DNA from 4 places in the Paenibacillus apii genome. Region 3 is predicted to be linked to each of the others. Evidence: predicted binding sites of a transcription regulator. Region 3 holds the regulator's gene; each other region holds the start of a gene.

Region 1 (3,966 bases), on a different contig from region 3:
TGCTAGCCGACGAGGGGATCAAGGAGATGCTGGAGAGCCAATACGATACAGGCCGGCGAAAAACAGTGGAGTTTCTGAAGCTGAGCGAGCAGGAGCTGTGTGTTAGCGATCTGGAAGCCGCCGCCGTTGTTGTCTTCGAGTCGGTAAGCAGCGTCGTGGACCGTATTGTCTTCTTCGGCGGAAGCGTTTCAGCTGACCGTATTAAAGCGGAGCTAGCCGACATGCTGTGCCTTTACCTATTCGGCGAAAAATAGCCAAAAAAAGCGTCACCGAAAGCCTATAGAGCTCTTCGGGACGCTTTTTAAGTTTGAAATTCTATACGGGAGCCCGCACAAGTTCAACGCGTATCATGCCAGAAATTCACCGGCCTCAGAGCGGAGGTGATGATCTCGTATCGGTATCCTTTCTTTTGGAGATACTCCAAAATACGGGGCAGCACCTTGAGCGTCGCCTTCTGATCATGCATCAGAATAATCGGGGCGGCGGCGCCCTTCTCCAGCTTGTTCACCTGGCTGACCACATTGGCATAGACGGAATCACCCTCGCTCCCATACTTCCAGTCCAGCGAATCGACGTTCCAGTCCCACAGGCGGTAGCCGCTGCCCAGCACCTCATCTCTGAAGGCTTTCGTAAAATACGGCTTGCTGCCGTAAGGCGTGCGGATCAGCTTGGTGAATTCTCCGGAGACTGCCTTAAGCAAGGCATTGTCCCGGTTCATTTCGGCAAGCGCCGCTGACGGCGAGGCGTAAAATTTACTCTTCATATGGGTCATGCCATGCAGGCCGAGGCCCTGCTTAGATTGGACCATGCGCTTCACTTGATTCGGGAAACGCTCGATGCGCGGTCCCAGCATGAAAAAGGTCGCCTTCGCGCCATGCTCATCCAGAATATCGAGCAGCTGCCCGGTCGCCGCCGACGGTCCGTCGTCGAAGGTCAAATAGACGATTTTCCCCAGGGCTCCCGGTTTGGAAGAATCCCGTGGGGGCGAGGAAGATTCCGGAGATTCGGGCGCGGCCGGAGACGGGTCCGGGGCAGGCACGGCCGGCTCCTCCGGCGCAAGCTCGTTCTTGAACTTCGCGGCAAAAGCGAAGTCATCCAGCGTCTGCGTCCCGTCCGTAATCCGCAGCAAATGCAGATCGGGCCGATAGGACACGGCATATCCCAGCAGCGGAACAATTTTCACGGGAACCATCAGGTTGTCTCCGCGTTTAAAGACAGTCAGGCTTATTTCCGTCCCGTCCCCCGTGATTCCCTTACCCTCTTGCAAGATTCTGAGACTTCCGGCATCTCCAGCTAGACTTAGATCCTCCGGCGTGCCCGTAAAGCTGAGCTTCAGCTTCTCCGCAAGCTCGCGAACCGGCACATAGAACGTATACTCCACGCACACGGCACGGATATCCGTAACACTATCATTGATTGCCAGCTTAATTCCGCCGCTTTCCGCGGCAACCGCTCCCGTCCCTGCCCCCCATGGGATAATGAAGATAAAGAGAATGGCACATAACAACAGTTTTTTAATTGACAAGGCGGCAAGTCTCCTATCCTGTGTAGTCGGGTTCTCTTAAACCTTATCATAAATAGATTTGGACGAATTTGAGAGAATGTAACCACCAGGCAAAAAACTTGTTACCGCCGCCGAAACACCGTACGGAACAGCGATTTAATTGTGACAAACTTAGCAACATTCGTGAATTCATGAACAAATTATGAACAATAAAAAAAGGGCACAAAACAGCGTAGTGACAGTGATTTATATCACATCATCTCGAATTTTGTAACAGTTTCTACACAGAAAATTAAATAAACCGCCACTTTATAGGATTTATATGGTATTACGACTATATTGTGTATTTTGCATTCCCATTAAGGAATTTCTAATATAGATAGAGGTTGATGTTTTCCGGTTAATGAAAACCAGTATTTAAGGAAAGGAGTTCATCATGAACAAAAAAGGGCCTTTATACGCATTGTTTATCAGCCTTTTCCTGCTGCTGCCCGGATGCAGTTCGATTACCGTTCTGGATCCGAAGGGACCTGCCGCAAAAACGCTGTCCGACACGATCATCCTGTCCATTCTGACGATGCTCGGCGTCCTGGCCGTGGTTTACATCCTCTACATTATCATGCTCGTGAAGTACCGTGCAAAAAAAAGCAACGAAGGGTACATTCCTCCGCATGAAGAAGGAAATATATGGCTGGAGACCACTTGGATCGCCATTCCGATCATCATCGTCGCCTTCCTCTCGGTTGTCACGGTGAAGACGACGAATGCCGTGGAGAATGTTCCCGAGGGCTACAAGGATCAGAAACCGATGGTCATTTATGCTTCGTCCTCCAACTGGAAATGGCATTTCAGCTATCCGGAGGAAGGCATTGAAACCGTTAACTATGTGAACTTCCCCGTCAATCGTCCGGTCGAGTTCCGGCTGTATTCTTTCGGACCGATTTCAAGCTTCTGGATTCCGCAGCTCGGCGGACAGAAATACGCGATGAGCGATATGACGACCTATCTGAATCTTGTCGCCGAATCCCAAGGAGATTTTCTTGGCAGAAACTCGAACTTCAGCGGCAAGGGCTATGCCCAAATGGAGTTCACGGCTAGATCGATGAGCGCCGAACAATATGAGCAATGGATAAAAGACGTCAAGGAAACCGCTCCGCAGCTGACCGAAGACAAGTTCAAATCGCTGCTGGCTACGGCTCATGTCGGACAGGAGACGTTCTCGTCCACGCATCTGTCGTTCAGCCCTCCTCCGGGAGAGCACAGCGAGCATATGGACATGGACCACAGCAACATGGAGATGGACAACGGCAACACGGAGCACCAGGAGAACAAGGACGTACATCCGTCTCCCGCTCCGGAGAAGCAGAGCGAATTCGACAGTAAGCCGAATCCTGAACTGAACTCTCCTCTGCCCAGCTCGCCTGCGGCTGAAGCTACGCACCAGAGCCATTAATTTTAGACTTACTCGAACAATCTGAAAGGAGTCCTCCCAATGAATTTTGACTTGGAGAAATTCAAGGTTCACGGCGAACCCCTGATCTACGGGGCGATGATCAGCATCGCGCTCGTCTCGATCGGGATTGTCGTCGGTTTAACCGTTTTTAAAAAATGGGGCTGGCTGTGGCGGGAATGGCTCACGACCGTGGACCACAAGCGGATCGGCGTCATGTACATCCTGGCTGCCCTGCTAATGCTGTTCCGCGGAGGCATCGACGCAATGATGATGCGCCTGCAGACCGCCGCGCCGGACATGAAATTTCTCGACGCGCAGCATTACAATGAGGTCTTTACGACCCACGGCCTGATTATGATTCTCTTCATGGCGATGCCATTTATTATCGGATTGATGAACGTTGTCGTGCCGCTGCAGATCGGCGCGCGCGACGTCGCCTTCCCGCGGCTGAACGCGGTCAGCTTCTGGCTCTTCTTCTTCGGAGCCATGCTGCTGAATATTTCATTCGTCATCGGCGGGTCGCCGGATGCCGGCTGGTCCGCCTACTTCCCGCTGGCGAGTCTGGAGTTCAGTCCGACGGTCGGCAATAACTACTACTCGCTGGCGCTGCAGATTTCCGGTATTGGCACACTGATGACAGGCGTCAACTTTATCGTGACGATTCTGAAGATGCGCGCTCCGGGCATGACGCTGATGCGCATGCCGATGTTCACCTGGTCCGTGCTGATTACGAACGTTATCATCGTCTTCGCCTTCCCGGTTCTGACCGTGGCCCTGGCGCTGATGATGTTCGACCGTCTGTTCGGCTCTCAGTTCTTCACCATGGCCAACGGAGGCATGGATATGCTCTGGGCCAACCTGTTCTGGGTATGGGGCCATCCGGAGGTTTATATCGTTATTTTGCCGGCCTTCGGTATTTACAGTGAAATTATCGCAACCTTTTCCAAGAAAAATCTGTACGGCTACACTTCGATGGTAGCAAGTATGCTGATTATCTCCCTGCTGTCCT
Region 2 (3,966 bases), on a different contig from region 3:
CACGGTATAGACATTCACAATGTCCCCGAAAAAGGCCGCGTGCATCTGCATGTCGCCGTCAATCGGCAGACCTTTGATGAAGCTCGCAAACACAATGGCCAGCAGGAAAGGCGGCAGGAAGCTGCCGATCAGGATCGACAGATCCCAGGTGGTCCGCCAGCCCCCAGATTGCGCTTTGCCTCTGTATTCAAAGGCCACCCCGCGGAGAATCAGACCGAACAGAGCGAACACGAACGGTACATAGAATCCGCTGAACAGCGTTGCATACCACTCGGGGAAAGCGGCGAACATCGCCCCCGCCCCGGTAATAAGCCATACCTCATTCGCGTCCCAGAAAGGGCCGATGGAGTTGATCATCACCCGGCGCTGCCGTTCGTCCTTCGGGAGCAGCTGGGACTGCATCCCCACACCGAAGTCGAAGCCTTCCAGGAAGAAGAACCCGACGAAGAGAACCGCAATCAGCACAAACCAAAGTTCATTAAGTGAGAGCATGGTGTCCCTCCTTTTTGTTATAAGGGTCGGTCGAATGCGAATCTTCGTCGATGGCGTACGGGCCTTTTTTGATTACTTTGACGAACAGATAGATCAGCACGATCAACAGAACCCCATAGATAGCGTTAAAGGTAATGAGCGAGAACAAGACTTGTCCTGCCGTAATATTGGGCGAGACGCTCTGCTCGGTGGTCATCAGTCCGAAAACGGTCCAAGGCTGACGCCCGAATTCCGTCATGACCCAGCCTGCCGTATTGGCGATCGGAGGCAGCAGCAGTCCGGATAAGCAGATGCGCAGGAACCCGGTGTTAGGCTGATCCAGCTTCTTGCGCCACATCAGATATACAGCCCATAGTGTTATAAAAATCATCGCCATACCGGCGGCAATCATAATCCGGAAGCTCCAGAAGGTCGTACGTACAGGCGGTATGTAATTGCCCGGACCGTATTTTTGCTCATACTCAGCCTGCAGCTCTTTCATCCCTTTGACTTCACCGGAGAATGTACTGTAGGAGAGGAAGCTCAGCAAATACGGAACCTTCAGCTCATGCGTGCTTTCCATTTTATCAGGATCGATATTGGCGATTACCGTCCACGGCGCCGGGTCGCCGCTCTTGCCCCACAGGCCTTCGGAAGCGGCCATCTTCATCGGCTGGGTCTCAACCAGATATTGCGCCTGCCAGTGGCCGGCAAAGGCAACGCCGATCGAGGAAATGATGCCGACGATCGCCGCGATTTTAAAAGATTTTTGAAAGAACGAAACGTTCTGCTTTCTGAGCAGCTTAATCGCGCTGACACCGATAATCAGAAAGGATCCGGTGGCAAAAGCGCCGAGTACGGTATGCGGAAATTCAACCAGAACTTGACCGTTGGTGATGAGCGACAGAAAATCATTCATCTCCGCGCGGCCGTTGTTGATGGTGAACCCTACAGGATGCTGCATGAAGGAGTTCGCTGCCAGAATCCAGAAAGCCGATAGCGTGGTGCCGATCGCAACAAACCAGATAGACAGCAGATGGACCTTCTTCGAAACCTTCTCCCAGCCGAAAATCCAAATTCCAATAAACGTCGATTCCAGGAAAAACGCGAGTAAGGCTTCAACCGCAAGCGGAGCTCCGAATACGTCCCCGACAAAGCGCGAGTAATCCGACCAGTTCATACCGAACTGGAATTCCTGCAAAATTCCGGTCACAACTCCGATCGCAAAGTTAACCAGGAAGAGCTTGCCCCAAAATTTAGCCATTCGCTTGTACTCTTCGTTGCCGCTGCGTACGTACATCGTCTCCATAATCGCGATGATGAACGACAATCCGATCGTCACCGGCACAAAGAAAAAGTGAAAAATCGTTGTCGACGCAAACTGCATGCGCGACAGCATAAGTGTATCCATGTTTTCCCTTCCTTCCCCCCGTTTGATTGCTTTTTATTTTGTCAAAATTTTAAGATGTGAAGTGTGATTTATGTCACATTTAATTCCACTTTTCCAACACAAAAATCAATAAATTTGTGACATTGATCACAAATTTTTCGACAAAAGCAAAAAAAAAGACGGTTATCCGTCTTTAAAGCTTATCGTTTGAAAATCTGTTTCTTTCTTTCACTATCAAGAAATGGAAATGTTCTTTTTCAACGATTTCGGATCGCTGCTTGAATTAATCAATTGCGGAAGCATTCGCATTCCCTGCTCCATCGGCGCATGGCACAGCGGGCAGGCAGGCGCATCCTCAAACGTAAAATTATCTCTCATCCACCCATTGCAGTCATCATTCGTGCAGGACCACACGGCCGTATTCTCTTCCGGGACTTCTTCCAGCGGTTTCTTCCGGTAGTTCATTGCCGTTCCCTCCATTCTTTAGGTGCAAGGTTGGTTTATGATTTAAAAAAAGACCGTCCCAACTATTGTCAAGCGGGGACGGTACTTGGGTTGATTTACAGTTTTACAACGTTCTCGGCTTGCGGTCCGCGGTTGCCTTGAACAACGTTGAATTCAACGCGTTGGCCTTCGTCCAGCGATTTGAAGCCTTCGCCGACGATTGCGCTGAAGTGTACGAATACGTCGTTTCCGCCTTCAACTTCGATGAAGCCAAAGCCTTTCTCTGCGTTAAACCATTTAACTGTACCTGTTTGCATGTTGTATGCCTCCAAAAATTGAAATTAACATGTTTCCTTTTATCTTTGAGCAAAGAAAAAATTCACACATTGAAAAAGGCTGCTCTTCCAACCTGACAACCCTTTTCAATGTGGAAATTCCAGGGTTCAAATTAAATTATGACTTTTATCATAGTACCACAACAAGACATCAAAGGCAAGCTAACAACCGGTAGCAAACCCATTTTTTTCCGATATAAGGCTAGCTCCCCAATCCAGCACAGCCAGCCTTATCTCGGTTCTTTAGTATTATATCCTGCAAATTCGGAATTTATTCTCCCGGTTTCTCTTCAAGCGTAATCGTAACTTCCTTCTCTACCCCGCCACGGTAGAAGGTGATTGCGAGCGGGTCGCCCACCCGGGTCTCATTGTACAAATATTTGCGCAGGCTCAGCGTGGAATCGATAGTCTGGCCATTAAATTTCGTAATAACATCATTCAGCTTGAGTCCCGCTTCCTTGGCCGGCCCGACGACATCGAGAACGACGACGCCTTCCTTGACGCTGCTCGGCAGCTTGAGCGCCTTGCGCTGGTCTTCGGCAAGCGGAACGTAAGGGTTGTTCAGATCCATCGAGTATACTCCCAGGTAAGAGCGGGCGATTTTCCCTTTCAGGACCAGTTCCTCCGCAATCTTGATGACATGGTTGGCCGGAATGGCGAACCCGAGGCCTTCTACGCCGGTATCGGAAATCTTCATCGTGTTGATGCCGATTACCCGGCCGTTCAAGTCGACGAGCGCTCCGCCGCTGTTGCCTTCATTGATGGCGGCATCGGTCTGGATAACCTCCTGCTCCCAGTCATAAACGCCGTCCTGGTTAAGGGATACCGGGATCGTGCGGTTCGTATAGCTCACGATGCCCGAAGTAAGCGTATCGCCAAGACCGAGCGGGTTGCCGATCGCGATCACCGTTTCCCCAAGCTGAAGCTTCGAGGAGTCTCCCAGCTTCGCAATGGTGTTGATCCCCGCCGCATCGATGGAAAGGACGGCTAGATCGCTGACCTTGTCCGCCCCCACAAGCTCCGCCTTGCGGGTTTCGCCGTCTACGGTAACAATCTCAAGCTTGCTCGCTCCGGAGATGACATGGTTGTTGGTGATGATAAACGCCTTGTCGTCGTTTTTCTTATAAATAACGCCTGAACCAAGCGCCGATTCGTCCAGCGTATTCTTCGCGCTCTCTTCTTTATGATTAATGATGCTGACCACCGCCGGACGGACGGCAGCCGCCGCCTTGATAATCCGGTCGTAAGGATCTCCGCTGCTTGGCGTGACATTTTGAATGAAGGCGGGCTGGGCTCCTTGTTGATGGGATAATTGGCCCGTAACCA
Region 3 (3,966 bases):
GTTTTTTTATGGGCATGAATAATGAAAATGTTGTATATTGGCTGGAGGCAAATGGAAATTACCGCAGCAAATCGCTCCAGCTTTATGCCGTGCCTGTGGATGTCAGCGCTCAGCTGAAGGAGCTTTTTTTCGATAAGAAGAAAAGTATTGTCCTGACCTCCGCAACGTTATCGGTCGATAAATCGTTCCAGTATATGATCGACAATCTCGGTTTGAACGAGGCTCAGGAGGAGGGACGGCTGTCCACAATGCAGCTCCCATCTCCGTTCCGGTATCGGGATCAGGCGCTGCTGGTTATTCCGCGGGATTTTCCCAGCGTGAAAGGGACCGTTGGCGACGCCCGGTTCGTCGATATGCTCGTTCAATCCTTGGCTGAAGCTGCGGTAACGACGAAAGGACGCATGCTGGTGCTGTTCACATCCTACAAGATGCTGCGCCAGGTGTTCGACCCGCTCAAGGAAGTACTGGCTTCCGAGGAAATCACGGTGCTGGGCCAGGGGGTCGAAGGAGGGAGCCGGAGTAAGCTGCTCCGCCGCTTCCAGGATAATTCCGCTTCCGTTCTGCTTGGAACGAGCAGCTTCTGGGAAGGGGTGGATATTCCCGGCGACGCGCTAACCTGCCTTGCAATCGTAAGGCTGCCGTTTCAGCCGCCGAACCACCCTCTCGCGGAAGCCAAAGCCGAGCTGCTGCAGGCGCAAAAGAAGAATCCCTTCATGAAGCTGTCCGTCCCGCAGGCCGTCATCCGCTTCAAACAGGGATTTGGCCGCCTCGTGCGGACCGCGCAGGATCGCGGCATAGTTATCGTATATGATACCAGAGTAATCGAATCTTATTACGGGAAATACTTCCTGTACTCGTTGCCCGGACCGAAAATGGAGCATATGACGACAGAGCAGATGGTTCCGCGAATTGCCGAATGGCTCCAGCATGACGGAGCATCCTAAATTCGGGTGGCCGTGTGCAACATAGGTCAATCAAATGGGTTTAAGCTCTACAGCTTTTAAATACGGATCGGCCATTGTACAACATAGGTCGATCTCCCGGTTTTGTAGCTTTGTGCGGGTCCTGTAGCTAAATCCCGCCATTCGTAAAGCGTGTCCCGTTAGGGACGAAAAGCGATCCTTCACCGTCTGATCAAGGTCCCGCCCAACTTCCGCCAAACGCTAATTGCCTTTAGCGGGTGTCCAGAGGGCGGCAGCCCTTGGGGCCCTCCCTTGGAAGGGAGGGTTTGGGAGGGATCGAAAATCTTTTAGGAGGAGAACTCATGAAATCGGACAAAATATCGGAGGCCGTCGTCCGCAGATTGCCTGTGTATCTGCGGTTTTTGAACGAGCTTCACAGACGAGAAATCGCTACTGTTTCTTCTCAAGAGCTGGGACAGCGGCTCGACTTGAACCCGGCGCAAATTCGCAAGGATTTGGCCTATTTTGGAGACTTTGGAAGAAAAGGCATCGGCTACGACGTTCCGTACCTGATCGAGAAAATCCGTCATATCCTGAAGCTGGATCAGCCGATCAACGTTGCTTTGGTCGGAGCCGGTAACCTGGGTCAGGCGTTATCCAATTACAACATCTATTTAAAAGATACAATGAAAATAACGGCCGTCTTTGATTCCTATCCGCCGAAGGTTGGAACCAAAATCAATACACTGACTGTTCAGCCGATGGAAGAGCTTGCCCAAACCGTCCGGGATCAGGGCATCCGTATCGGAATCATTACCGTGCCCGATCAGGAGGCGCAGATTGTCGCGGATATTCTCATTGAATCCGGCATTGAAGCGATTCTGAACTTCGCGCCGGTCATTCTGAAGACGCCGTCAGAGGTTCGAGTGCATGCGGCAGACTTTACTACCGATCTGCAAAGCTTGGCGTATTATCTTCACGAAGGAAAGGAAGAGGAAGCCGATGGGCAATAAATGGATCATCCGCGGCGGCAAGTTTGCCGTGCCCGGCTCAGATAAGCCTGTGATCGATGGCTATATGGTTATCGATAACGATCTGATCACTTACATAGGGGAAGAACCGCCTGTGCTGGAGGAAGACATTCCGTCTTTTGACGGCAGCCGTTTGCTGTTCCTGCCCGGGCTGGTCAACACGCATGGGCATGCTGCGATGTCTCTCTTGCGCGGCTACGGAGATGATCTGGCGCTTCAGGTATGGCTTCAGGAGAAGATGTGGCCGATGGAGGGGAAATTCACCGGTGACGACGTGTACTGGGGAACCGCCCTGTCGGTATTGGAAATGCTGAAGGGAGGAACAACGACCTTCCTTGATATGTACGATCATATGGACCGTGTTGCCGAGGTGGCGGAAGCTTCCGGAATTCGCGCAGTCCTGATGCGGGGCGTTATCGGGCTGTGTCCGGCCGAAGTGCAGGATCAGAAGCTTGCGGAAGCGGTTGCTTTTGCAAAAGAGTGGCATGGCAAAGCAAGCGGCAGAATTACGGCCATGATCTCGCCGCATTCGCCATATACGTGCCCTCCCGATTATATCGAGAAATTCGTTCAGGCGGCCCATGATCTGGATCTGCCTATTCATACCCATATGTCCGAAACACGGCGGGAAGTGGAGCAGAACGTAACAGATTACGGCCTGAGACCCGTCGCCCATCTGGAGAAGCTCGGCATGTTCACCCGTCCGTCGCTCGTGGCGCATGGCGTGCATCTGACGGACGAGGAGATTGAGACTTTGGCCCGGCATCAGGTTGGAGTTGCCCACAATCCGGGCAGCAATCTGAAGCTGGCCAGCGGCGTAGCGCGAGTGCCCGAGCTGCTGAAGGCCGGTGTAACCGTGTCGCTTGGAACGGACGGCCCGGCAAGCAACAACAACCTGGACATGTTCGAAGAAATGCGCCTGGCTGCGCTGATTCATAAAGGGGTCTCCGGCGATCCGACCGCGGTTCCGGCCGCTGAAGCGCTGCTCATGGGTACGGAGTATGGCGCGAAGTCGGTGTTCCTGAATCAAGTGGGCCGTCTGGCTCCGGGGATGAAGGCCGATTTTATTGCGATTGATATCGACCAGCCGCATCTGCTGCCGCATACGGATCTTATATCACATGCCGTATACTCGGCCAGCGCCAAGGATGTGGAGCATGTATGGGTCGACGGCAAGCAGGTTGTGCAGCACGGAAAGTGCCTGACCCTTGACGAAGAGGAGATCCGCCGAAAGGCGCAGGAAGCGTTCGAGGACCTGCTGAAGCGATGAGAAAAAGGAGAAAATGGGGGTTATACGGGGCATTCCTGGCCCTGCTCCTTCTGTTTGGATTCTATCAATTTTTTGCTTATGTCCTAAAGGATACGTGGAGCGAGCGGAAAGAGGCCGAAGCCATTGCCACAAGCAGAGCGGCCCTTACTGAAATCGACCGGGCGCAGAAATCGATCTGGGACGAAAATGCCATCTACTGGGTTCTAACCGGCAAGAACAAAGCCGGGACCGACATGATGGTATGGGTGCGATTCACTACAGACGGAAAGCCGGTGCAAGGAGATAGCGCCGTGCATGCCGAGGAGCTGTCGCAAGGCACATCCGAGAAAAGAATGCGGCAGATCATCGCTTCCTCGCTTCCCGGCATCCAGATTAAGCGGCTGCTTCCCGGCGCGTACAACGGCGAATACGCTTGGCAGCTCTTTTATAAAGAGGGTGACCGGTATTATTACCGGTTCTACCGCTTTTCGGACGGTGAGCAGATCGGCGACGGATACAGCTTGCCCAACCGTTAGCGGGGCGCAAACGAAGAACCAGCCAAACCCTTGTGGGGATGGCTGGTTCTTTTTTTCATGGATTCTATTTATCGGACAATTCGGCGGCAAGTAAATCATAAAAAGGATCTTTAGCCATGCGTTCTTTCCAAGGCGTATGTCCGCAGTTCTCTAGCAAATGGTAATGAAAATCTTGAAGGACACCGGACAGAGGCTGTAAAACGCCTGAATAGGGATGAGGATCATGGATTCCGTGAATCGCGGTTACA
Region 4 (3,966 bases), 230 kb from region 3:
AGTCGGTTACGAAAAAGAGGATGTGGCTGAGCTCGAAACGGCGTCCGTCAAAGTTCAGCTTATTTACGACAAGACGCTGTTCATGCTTCACAGCCATCTCCCTGCCTCATTGTGGAACGCTTCATTCGGAGTGCCTTACAGCATTATTTCTTCCCTGTATAAAGGCAACGGCGACGGCGGAACGGTGTTTCAGAAATGGATTCAAGGACCTTCGGGCTGGAAGTGCATCGGGTGCGAAAGACACTGTCTGGAGCAGGGCGAGACGAAGCGCGAGGCGGACCTGCCGGATCAGCCGCGCACGTACACGTTTCACAACGGCCGAAGACAGAGCCTGATTCTCCAGGCCGCGATCTGGGGACTGTTTGAAAAAACGCTGATGCTCCATCCTTTTTTGGGCGGGGACCCTTTTCTGGATGATGACGATCTGGAGACGATTACAGCCTATTTTGTGCCGACTTATGTTAATGATGCCCGTTTCCGGGAGTTGTCAAAACCATGTAAAGCCTACACGGACACCAATGTCCGCGTCTATCAGGAATGGATCGCGGCTCCTGACCTTGTTCTTCAATGGGATGACGGGTTGACGGAGGGAAGATGGATGACCGGGGTATATGTTAATCAAGCTAAATTTGCCGGACTCGGTCCTTATCTGAAGGATGCGGCGGGCAAACGAACCTATATGGAAGCTTATGTGCAGTAAGGCTGTTCAACAATATTTTCGAATTGACGTGATTCAAATCACGCGGAGGCTCTCCCTCAGGGGTTATTGTAGAAGCAGATCAATAAGTAACCCCTAAGGAGGAGTCACAATGAGCGTCAAACAACCTTTGTTTAATAGCGATACATTGGTAAAAGAAATCGTCCTGCAGTTCCCGAAAGCTGCGGATTATTTCAAAGCAAGCAAAATCGATTTCTGCTGCGGCGGCGCAAAGCCGCTTCGGGAGGCGGCAATTGAGCGCGGTCTTGAAGCGGACACCGTCATCGGCGATTTGTACAAGCTGCTGGAGCAGTACCCGGTGCTTGAAGAGGATACCGCTTGGAACGGAGCCAAGTCTGAAGAGCTGATTGCCCACATTGTGGATAAGCATCACCGCTTTCTGAGAGAAGAGCTGCCGCTGATCGGCCAGAACGTCACGAAGGTCTATCGTGTACACGGCGGGGATTCCCCGCATTTGGAAGAAGTCTACCGCCTGTTCAACCAGCTGAAAGATGAGCTGCTCGAGCATACGGCGAAGGAAGAAGAGCAGGATTTCCCGAGTATTCTTGCCTATGAGCAGGATGGAAACGAAGAGTCCCTGTCTGCACTGCGCTGGTCTCTCCATGATTTAGAGGAAGAGCATGACGCCGCGGGCAACATTCTCAAACAGCTTCGCGCCGTTACCGGCGATTTTACCCCGCCCGAGCATGCCTGCACGACTTACCGTCTGACCTATGCGCGGCTGGAAGAACTGGAAGGCATGACCTTCGAGCATGTTCATCTGGAGAATAACGTTTTGTTCCCGAGATATCAAGCCTAGTTTCAGCATCGAAAAGCTGCCGATTTTCCCTGGAGTATCCTTGGAGAATCGGCTTATTTCCGTTTGTCAAGAGGGGAAATAACAATATTTGTTACAGATTGATGTGAAAACATTCACTATTGGAGTGACTGTGGTCACCCGCCTAGTTAAAATTTAAACAGTATAATTCCGTTATAACGCACGAGAGTTGATTACGAAAGCTTTTGAGGGAGGACCTGACAATGACATCGAATCGAGAAAAAATAGTATTGATCGGCAACGGCATGGCAGGCGTGGGCACCATTGAACAGATTCTGAAGCTGGGCGGCAATTATGACATTACCGTCTTCGGCAGCGAGCCATATCCCAACTATAACCGCATTATGCTGTCATACGTCCTCGAAGGAAGCAAAACCGTTGACGATATTATCCTGAACGACTGGAACTGGTACAAGGAGAACGGCATTACGCTGCATACTGGAACCGCAGTGACCCGCATTGACGGAGAATCACGGAAGGTTATCGCGGAGAACGGTTTGACCGCCGATTACGATAAAGTCATTATCGCCACCGGGTCAAATTCGTTCATTCTGCCGATTCCCGGCAGCGGCAAGGAAGGCGTCGTCGGCTTCCGGGACATTGCCGACTGCGAAACGATGCTGCAAGCAGCGAAGGAGTATAACAAAGCGGCCGTTATCGGCGGCGGACTGCTTGGACTTGAGGCGGCCAAAGGGCTTGTGAACCTGGGCATGGACGTAACCGTCGTCCACCTGATGGAGGATCTGATGGAGCGGCAGCTGGATCATACCGCGGCTTCGATGTTGAAAGCGGAACTGGAACGCCAGGGTGTCAAGTTCGCCATGGGCAAACAGACGGTTGAGCTGACCGGCGAAGAGCGGGTGAGCGGTTTGCGCTTCAGCGACGGCACGGAGCTTGAAGCGCAGTTCGTAGTCATGGCGGTCGGTATTAAGCCGAATGTGGAGGTAGCGAAGGCCAGCGGAATTGAAGTGAACCGGGGCATCGTGGTGGACGACTATCTGCAAACTTCGCTTGAAAATGTGTATTCCGTGGGTGAATGCGCTGAGCACCGAGGCGCCTGCTACGGTCTGGTAGCTCCGCTGTTCGAACAGGGAAATGTGCTCGCGAAGCATTTGTGCGGCGCGGAAACGAAGCCGTATGAAGGCTCGGTCGTCTCGACCAAGCTGAAAATTTCCGGAGTGGACGTCTTTTCCGCCGGGGAATTTATCGACACGCCGGAGCACACGGTTATCGCCGCCAAAGATGACTGGAAGAGAACCTACAAGAAAATTTTGCTGAAGGACAACATGATCGTCGGCGCTGTTCTGTTCGGCGATGTGACGGAATCCGCTAACCTGCAAAAGCTGGTGAAGCAGGACGCGGAGATGACTGACGATATTTATGCGGACGTCATGGGCACTGGCTGCTGCGGCGGAGGCGGGGCCAAGAAGACGGCATCCGTTGAAAGCATGTCCGACGACGAAATCGTCTGCGGCTGTAACGGCGTGACCAAGAAGGCAATCGTTGACGCGATTCAGGATAACGGCTTTACAACCGTGGATGAGATTAAAGCCTGCACCGGCGCCACACGGTCATGCGGCGGCTGCAAGCCGGTCGTGGAACAGATTCTTCAATATGTGCTTGGCGACGGCTTCGAGCAGAGCGCGAAGACCGGCATCTGCAGCTGCACCACGCTCAGCCGGGATGAAATTGTGGCCGAAATCCGGGCCAAAGGGCTTACGACGACCAAAGAGGTCATGAACGTCCTTGGCTGGAAGCAGGAAGAAGGCTGCTCGAAATGCCGTCCTGCGGTCAACTATTATCTGGGCATGATCTACCCGGATACGCATGAAGACGAGAAGGAATCTCGCTTTGTCAATGAGCGGATGAGCGCCAACATCCAGAAGGACGGCACTTTCACGGTCGTTCCGCGGATGTACGGAGGAGTAACGACACCGGAAGATCTGAAGAGAATCGCCGATGTCTCTATTAAATATGATGTCAAGGTTGTCAAAGTAACCGGCGGCCAGCGTCTGGATTTGATCGGCGTCAAGAAAGAGGATGTGCCCAAAGTATGGGAGGAGCTGGACATGCCTTCCGGCTATGCTTACGCTAAATCGCTGCGCACGGTCAAGACCTGTGTCGGATCACAGTTCTGCCGGTTCGGAACCCAGGATTCGATGGGCGTTGGAGCGATGCTGGAGCGGAAGTACGAGCGTCTGGATTTCCCCGCCAAATTCAAGATGGCTGTCAATGGCTGTCCGCGGAACTGTGCAGAATCGTGCACGAAGGACATTGGCATTGTCGGCAACGACGGCGGCTGGGAAGTGTTCATCGGCGGCAACGGGGGGATCAAGCCGCGGATCGCGGATTCCTTCTGCAAAGTGAAGACGGACGAAGAGCTGGTCGAAATCTGCTCCGCCGTTATGCAGTATTACCGCGAAACCGGAAA

The links. The regulator Rex, encoded in region 3, represses fermentation and respiration genes when NADH is low (regulators of the CRP and FNR family bind a similar motif). The targets are predictions, from matches to a motif close to TTGTGAAATATTTCACAA.
Region 1: qoxA (cytochrome aa3 quinol oxidase subunit II) is a predicted target of Rex. The motif match lies at 1,665-1,682, and genes of this name have one in related genera.
Region 2: G5B47_RS06150 (cytochrome ubiquinol oxidase subunit I) is a predicted target of Rex. The motif match lies at 1,997-2,014, and genes of this name have one in related genera.
Region 4: nirB (nitrite reductase large subunit NirB) is a predicted target of Rex. The motif match lies at 1,619-1,636, and genes of this name have one in related genera.

What each region holds. Positions count from the first base shown of each region.
Region 1 is NZ_JAAKGU010000012.1:109,589-113,554, forward strand. Features, by position in the region: gene G5B47_RS21180 (TetR/AcrR family transcriptional regulator) at 1-254, shown strand, start outside; gene G5B47_RS21185 (polysaccharide deacetylase family protein) at 338-1,525, opposite strand; gene qoxA (cytochrome aa3 quinol oxidase subunit II) at 1,941-2,957, shown strand; gene qoxB (cytochrome aa3 quinol oxidase subunit I) at 2,997-3,966, shown strand, end outside.
Region 2 is NZ_JAAKGU010000002.1:57,553-61,518, reverse strand. Features, by position in the region: gene cydB (cytochrome d ubiquinol oxidase subunit II) at 1-492, opposite strand, end outside; gene G5B47_RS06150 (cytochrome ubiquinol oxidase subunit I) at 479-1,882, opposite strand; gene G5B47_RS06145 (cold-shock protein) at 2,096-2,326, opposite strand; gene G5B47_RS06140 (cold-shock protein) at 2,422-2,622, opposite strand; gene G5B47_RS06135 (S1C family serine protease) at 2,912-3,966, opposite strand, start outside.
Region 3 is NZ_JAAKGU010000001.1:664,259-668,224, reverse strand. Features, by position in the region: gene dinG (ATP-dependent DNA helicase DinG) at 1-944, shown strand, start outside; gene G5B47_RS03380 (redox-sensing transcriptional repressor Rex) at 1,265-1,915, shown strand; gene G5B47_RS03375 (amidohydrolase) at 1,905-3,203, shown strand; gene G5B47_RS03370 (cell wall elongation regulator TseB-like domain-containing protein) at 3,200-3,718, shown strand; gene G5B47_RS03365 (alpha/beta fold hydrolase) at 3,783-3,966, opposite strand, start outside.
Region 4 is NZ_JAAKGU010000001.1:893,486-897,451, reverse strand. Features, by position in the region: gene G5B47_RS04515 (hypothetical protein) at 1-700, shown strand, start outside; gene ric (iron-sulfur cluster repair di-iron protein) at 810-1,517, shown strand; gene nirB (nitrite reductase large subunit NirB) at 1,739-3,966, shown strand, end outside.